Regions from separate parts of the Terrihabitans rhizophilus genome, predicted to be linked through region 1. Evidence: predicted binding sites of a transcription regulator. Region 1 holds the regulator's gene; each other region holds the start of a gene.
What was found. Region 1 encodes LexA, which represses DNA repair genes until DNA is damaged. Its sites were predicted from a motif close to TGTTCNNNNTGTGTTCNG; they were not measured.

Region 1 (2,265 bases):
TCCCCAGCAGCGAAAGCCACAGGAGCGGCAGAACGAGGGCGAAGCCAAGCGCCCACACATATTGCATCACGGTGTCCGTCACCGTGATGCCGAACAGGTACCGGATGCTGTAGAGGATCGCCGCCAGCCCGATCATGATCACGAGCGTGCTCAGCCCGGCGAAGGCGAGGCCGGACAGGGCCGAGAGGTTGAAGACCCAGCTCCGCCGTTCCTCGTCGCGCAGAAGCGACAGCGAACCCGTCGCCGCGAGCGCGATCGCGGCCACTCCGGCGGCCTCTGGACTGAACCAGTGCGACTCGTGGAACACGGCCGAGATCGCGCCCGTCGTCGCGGCAAGAAGTTGTAGAAGCGCACGCCCACGTCCAAGGCCGTGAGCTTCCGACATCACGCCTGCCGCCACCGACGCGGCAAAGGCGACAAGGCAGCCGATGCCGACCATCTCCGCCATGGTGTGATCGAGACGGTCATGGATTTCGGCGATCGCCATGGCGGTGACGATGACGGATGCGGCTACCGCTACGGGAAAGCGCGTCACCGCGCGCTGGAGATCGGCCTGCGCGAATGGCAGAGCCTTTATCCGCGACAGAAACCCCGATCCGTCTTGCCGCATCGCATCCTCCCCGTTCGGCCCCTTCAGGATGCGAGCACGCCCCTGAAAGGTCGAGAACCTAGCCGTATCGTTCCAGTTTGCGGGAAAGCAACCGGATGTTAACCGTTGCGGAACACATAAGGAACAGCTACCTTTTTGTTCCTGATTTGTTTTGATTCATCCGCCGAGGTGCCCATGCTCACGCGAAAGCAGCACGAGCTTCTGCGCTACATTCATGAGCGCCTGAAGGAATCGGGTGTCCCGCCCTCGTTTGACGAGATGAAGGAGGCACTTAACCTCCGTTCCAAGTCGGGCATCCATCGCCTCATCACTGCGCTTGAGGAACGTGGCTTCATCCGCCGTCTCCCGAACCGGGCTCGCGCGCTGGAAGTGCTGAAGCTGCCCGAGACGGTGGCCCCGCCCATGCGGCCGACCGGGAAGTTCCAGCCAAGCGTCATCGAAGGCAATCTCGGCAAGGCGCGCCCGCGTGCGGCCGATGATGACGAGGAGCGCGGCCATTCGGCGTTCGTGCCCGTCATGGGCCGGATCGCGGCCGGCGTGCCCATCGAAGCCATCCAGACCCGCAGCCACACCATCGCAGTTCCACCGGAAATGCTGACGGGCGGCGAGCACTTTGCGCTCGAGGTGCGCGGCGACTCGATGATCGAGGCCGGCATCCTTGAGGGCGACGTGGTCGTCATCCGCAAGGCCGACACGGCCGCAACCGGCGACATCGTGGTCGCGCTGGTGGATGACGAAGAAGCCACGCTGAAGAGGCTCCGCAAGCGCGGGGCGTCCATCGCTCTCGAAGCCGCCAACCCAGCCTACGAAACCCGCATTTTCGGACCCGACCGGGTGCGCGTGCAGGGCAAGCTGGTGGGGCTGATCCGCCGCTACTGAGGCGTTCGGCCCAGCGGAGCACGGCTGAAAATGATGCGGGGAGGTCCTGTCCGGACCTCCCCGTTTTCGTGCTTGAAGCTGCGAACAGTCGATGCGGCCGGGCGTGGATGCCGGGCCGCACGGATTGCCGTCAGCCGCGATCCTTGGCCGGAACGAAGCTGCGCTCGACGGCTCCATTGTAGAGCTGGCGCGGACGTCCAATGCGCTGCGCCGGGTCTTCCAGCATTTCCTTCCACTGTGCGATCCAGCCGACGGTGCGTGCCACCGAAAACAGCACGGTGAACATCGAGGTCGGGAAGCCCATCGCGCGCAGCGTGATGCCGGAATAGAAATCGATGTTCGGGTACAGCTTGCGCTCGACGAAGTACTCGTCCTGCAAGGCAACCTTCTCAAGCTCCACCGCCACGTCGAGCAGCGGATCGTCCTTGATGCCGAGCTCGTCCAGAACCTCATGCGCGGTCTGCTGCATGATCTTGGCGCGCGGATCGTAGTTCTTGTAGACGCGGTGCCCGAAGCCCATCAGGCGGAATGGATCGTTCTTGTCCTTGGCCTTTTCCACGAACTCCGGAATGCGGTCCGGCGTACCGATCTCTTCCAGCATCTTCAGCGCCGCCTCGTTCGCGCCGCCATGGGCGGGGCCCCACAGGCAGGCAACACCGGCCGCGATGCAGGCGAACGGGTTTGCGCCCGACGAGCCCGCGAGGCGAACGGTGGAAGTGGATGCGTTCTGCTCGTGGTCGGCGTGCAGGGTGAAGATGCGGTCCATGGCGCGTGCC
Region 2 (2,265 bases), 220 kb from region 1:
CGGCACGACCGCGCGCCCCTCGCGCGGCGATCTCCGCCACCAATCCGTCGAGCGCCGTGAGGCCGGTGAGGCAGAGGCCGGAATCCGCCTTTGCGTCCCCTGAGCCAGCCGCACCGATCGCGCGCGAGAAGCCGAGGCGGGCGGCTTCCTTCATGCGCAAGCCGGCATGAGCCACGGGACGCACCGAGCCCGAAAGGCTGACCTCTCCGAAGAACACGCTGTCCAGCGGCAGCACCGAGCCAGCGAAGGAGGAGACCAGCGCCGCCGCAACCGCGACATCGGCGGCGGGTTCGACGATGCGCAGGCCTCCAGCCACATTCAGGTAGACGTCGTGACTGCCCAGACGCACACCGGCATGGGCTTCCAGCACCGCCAGCACCATGGACAGCCGGTTCGAATCCCAGCCCACCACGGCGCGCCGGGGCGTGCCGAGGGAGGAGGGCGCCACAAGCGCCTGGATCTCTACGAGGATGGGCCGCGTCCCTTCCATTCCGGCGAACACAGCGACGCCCGGTGCGGCGACGTCGCGGCTGGAGAGGAACAGTGCGGATGGATTGGCGACGTCCTCGAGCCCGGCGCCCGTCATCGAGAACACGCCGATCTCGTCCGTCGGACCGAAGCGATTCTTCTGTGCCCGCAGCACGCGGAAGGCATGGCCCTGCTCACCCTCGAAGGAGAGCACTGCATCCACCATGTGCTCGACCACGCGAGGACCTGCGATCTGGCCATCCTTGGTGACATGGCCGACGAGGATCACCGTTGCGCCGGAGGTCTTTGCGTAGCGGATCAGCGCCTGTGAGGAGGCGCGCACCTGCGTGACCGTTCCGGGCGCCGATTCGACGCTGGAGGTCCACATGGTCTGGATGGAATCGATGATGACGAAGCGGGGTGGCGCTCCGGCCGTCAGGGTGCTGAGGATGTCTTCCACATTCGTCTCGGCGGCGAGTTCCACAGCCGCATCCGCCAGCCCGAGACGTGTTGCGCGCATGCGCACCTGCGCCGTCGCTTCCTCGCCAGAGATATAGACCGTGCGGTGTCCCGCCCTCGCCAGCGCCGCGCAGGCCTGGATGAGCAGCGTGGACTTGCCGATGCCGGGCTCGCCGCCAAGCAGGATGGCAGAACCATGGACGAACCCGCCGCCCGTGACGCGGTCCAACTCGCCGATGCCCGACGTGATGCGGGGAGCTTCCTGCTGGCCGCCGCTGAGCCCTTCCAGTTCGATGCGCCGGCCGCCGCGAACGGAAATGGCGCCGCCTTTGCCGACCGGAGCCGCGGCTGCTTCTTCCGCGATGCTGTTCCAGGCGCCGCAGCTTTCACAGCGTCCGGACCAGCGATTGTGGACCGAGCCGCAGCCCTGACAGACGAATGTGGATTTCGCACGCGCCATGATTCACCTCGGGTGCATCATGCCGGAAATCAGCCGCCGCTTCCACTTAAATGTTCCTACTATGTTCTCAGCCGTGCTTACGTGGTTGTGACCGTCCGGGAGCATCCGGTGGCTGCCTGCACCCGTATAGTCAGACAGGAGGTGGATCATGTTCAGCAGACGGACAATCTTGCTCGGCGGTGCAGCGGTGCTGGGCGCGTTGGGCATTCGCGGCTTCGGGTTTGGATTCACGGAGCCTGCGATGGCCGAGAGTTTCGAGGTCGAGAAGACCGTGGAGCAGTGGAAGGCGCAGCTGTCCGCGCAGCAATTCGCGGTGCTCCGGCGGGAAGCCACGGAGCGTCCGGGATCGAGCCCGCTGAACAAGGAGCATCGCGCCGGCGTCTTCTCCTGCGCGGGCTGTGACCTGCCCTTGTTCTCCTCGGAGACCAAGTTCGAGAGCGGCACGGGATGGCCCAGCTTCTTCCGTCCACTGCCGGAAGCGGTCGGAACGCGCACGGATCGCGCGCTCGGCATGGCACGCACGGAGGTGCATTGCCGCCGCTGCGGCGGCCATCTTGGTCATGTCTTCGACGACGGGCCAAAGCCCACCGGGCTACGCTACTGCATGAACGGCGTGGCCATGACGTTCAAGGCCTCGCAGACAGGCTAGATCGTGTAGGTCCGTGCGTATCGGGCGCCGAGCCCGGTCAGCATCTCGTAGCTGATCGTGCCCGCATGTCCGGCGACCTCATCCACCGTGATGCCGTCGCCAAGCAGGCAGGCAAAGTCGCCGCGGCTCACCGAACCGAGGGGCATGTCGGTTACGTCCACGGCAAGAAGGTCCATGCTTATGCGGCCGATCAGCGGGCAGCGTTGGCCGCGGACGATGGTCTCCGCGC
Region 3 (2,265 bases), on a different contig from region 1:
CGGGGATGCCGGCTTCGCTGAGCTGCCGCACCGCTTCCAGCCGCTTCGCCGGCGTCGGCGCGCGGGGTTCAAGGTCGCGGGCGAGCTTGGGGTCGAGCGTCGTGATGGACAGCGCCACGCGGGCGAGCCCCTTCGCGGCCATGGGCGCGAGAATGTCGATATCGCGGGTCACCAGGGCGGACTTCGTGACGATGCCGACCGGATGATTGCTGCGTGCCAGCACTTCCAGCACCGACCGGGTGACACGGTATTGCCGCTCGATGGGCTGGTAAGGATCGGTGTTGGTTCCCAGCGCCATGGTGCGGACCTCGTAGCCCGGCTGCGCCAGCTCCTTTTCGAGGAGCGCGGCAGCGTTGGACTTCACCGTCAGCTTGCTCTCGAAATCCAGCCCCGGAGAAAGGCCGAGATAGGAATGCGAGGGGCGGGCGAAGCAGTAGACACAGCCGTGCTCGCATCCGCGATATGGGTTGATGGAGCGGTCGAAGGAGATATCCGGCGACTGGTTCCTGGTGATGATCTTCCTTGCGGTCTCGTAGGAGATCTCCGTCTTGAACGGAGGAAGGTCGGCGAGGCTGTCCCAGCCGTCGTCCTCCGCCGCCCGCGCATAGGGCTCGAAGCGGCCGGCTGCATTGGTACGCGCTCCACGTCCGCGACGCCTCTCCGGCGCGATGTCGGGAGCGGCCTCGTGAACCACTGGATCGTCGGTGTAGGTAAGCAGCGAGGCGGTGGAAGCCATCGTCATGTTCTCCTTGTTTCGAGAAGAACATAAAGAGAACATATGCGCAAGCGCGGTGCTGCACGCATGGGTCGCGGCACTGACCGGACGTGCTATAAACTCCCCCGATGATCAGCGTGGTGATCCAGACATCCGGTGACGAGGAAGCGCTGCTCGCAACGCTCGCCTCTCTCGTTCCGGCGGCGGCGGACGGCACGGTGCGGGACGTCATCGTGGTCGACGGATCCGGGGGATCCAGCGTCCACGCCATCGCGGATGGTTGCGGCTGCCTCTACGTGCGGGGAGCCTCCGAAAGATCGTTGCGCCTGGCGGCCGGCGCCCGGCTGGCCAAGGCGCCGTGGCTTCTCTTCATGGAGCCCGGCTGCGAGCCCGAGGAAGGGTGGACCCGTGATGTGCGCGGCTTCATGGAACGGGCGGAGCGGCAGGGCACGGCCTCGCGGCGCGCCGCCAGGTTCCAGGTTTTGGAAGATGGAGCCGACGACGGTTTGGCGCAGGCTGTTCGTCGGGCCGGACAGAGCATGGCCGGCAGCGAAGCCCTTCCCGCTCTGCTGATCCACAAGGCGTTCTACGAGGAACTGGGCGGTTTTCGCGCTCTTCCGGTTGTCGAATATGTGGACCTCGCCCGGCGTATCGGACGAAGCAGAATGGTTCGCCTGCGCGCCCGCCTCTACGTCCCCGCGGACCAGCGCCCGCATGCGGCAGGCTTGCGGCGGCTGCTCGGCGCGGGCCTGCTTGCCGTGCGCGCGCCGACGCGCCTCGTCGCCCGGCTCTACCGCTAGGGCTTGCGGCGCAGATGTTCGTCGAGCCGGGGAGCGATCTCGACGAAGTTGCAGGGTTTCGTCCGGTAGTCGAGCTGGCTTTTCAGGATGCCGTCCCAGGCGTCGCGACAGGCGCCGGGTGAGCCGGGCAGGGCGAAGATGAAGGTGCTGCCGGCCACGCCCGCCGTGGCGCGGGATTGCACGGTCGAGACGCCGATTTTCCCGAACGAGATCTGGTGGAAGATGGTGGAGAAGCCGTCCATCCGCTTTTCGAAGAGGGGCTCCAGCGCCTCGGGCGTCACGTCGCGGCCGGTGAAGCCGGTGCCCCCCGTGGTGATCACGACGTCCACGCCGGGATCGCCGATCCAGCGCGAGACCTGCGCGCGAATGGCCTCGATGCTGTCAGGCACGATGGAGCGGTCGGCCAGCTGGTGCCCGGCTTCCCCCAGCCTTTCCACCAATGTGTCGCCGGAGCGGTCATCGGCGAGAACGCGGGTGTCCGAGACTGTCAGGACCGCTATGCTCAGCGGAATGAAGGTGCGGGTGCTTTCCATGCTGTCCATCTCATGCGTGCCGGCCACGGCCTGTGCGGCGGAACTTGGCGGCGCATGTGCGCCGGGGCAAGGGCGATGACATGACGCGAGGCACCGGACGCATCCTGTGGAGCGCGCTCCTCGTCAGCGCGGTGCTGCTGCTGGCCCTGCTGCTGATTGATATCGAGGTGCCGCAGGATGACGAGGAAGCCCTTGCGCGCGTGATGCGCGAGGAGAT

Region 2: a site for LexA is predicted at 1,439-1,456, ahead of radA (DNA repair protein RadA). Genes of this name have one in related genera too.
Region 3: a site for LexA is predicted at 760-777, ahead of SCD90_RS14770 (PA0069 family radical SAM protein). Genes of this name have one in related genera too.

Annotation. Positions count from the first base shown of each region.
Region 1 covers NZ_JAXAFJ010000002.1:339,025-341,289, forward strand. Annotated here, with positions in the region: gene SCD90_RS05195 (DUF4153 domain-containing protein) at 1-610, opposite strand, end outside; gene lexA (transcriptional repressor LexA) at 785-1,489, shown strand; gene gltA (citrate synthase) at 1,620-2,265, opposite strand, start outside.
Region 2 covers NZ_JAXAFJ010000002.1:114,543-116,807, forward strand. Annotated here, with positions in the region: gene radA (DNA repair protein RadA) at 1-1,387, opposite strand, end outside; gene msrB (peptide-methionine (R)-S-oxide reductase MsrB) at 1,536-2,036, shown strand; gene alr (alanine racemase) at 2,033-2,265, opposite strand, start outside.
Region 3 covers NZ_JAXAFJ010000011.1:31,948-34,212, forward strand. Annotated here, with positions in the region: gene SCD90_RS14770 (PA0069 family radical SAM protein) at 1-742, opposite strand, end outside; gene SCD90_RS14775 (glycosyltransferase family protein) at 844-1,515, shown strand; gene moaB (molybdenum cofactor biosynthesis protein B) at 1,512-2,048, opposite strand; gene SCD90_RS14785 (hypothetical protein) at 2,129-2,265, shown strand, end outside.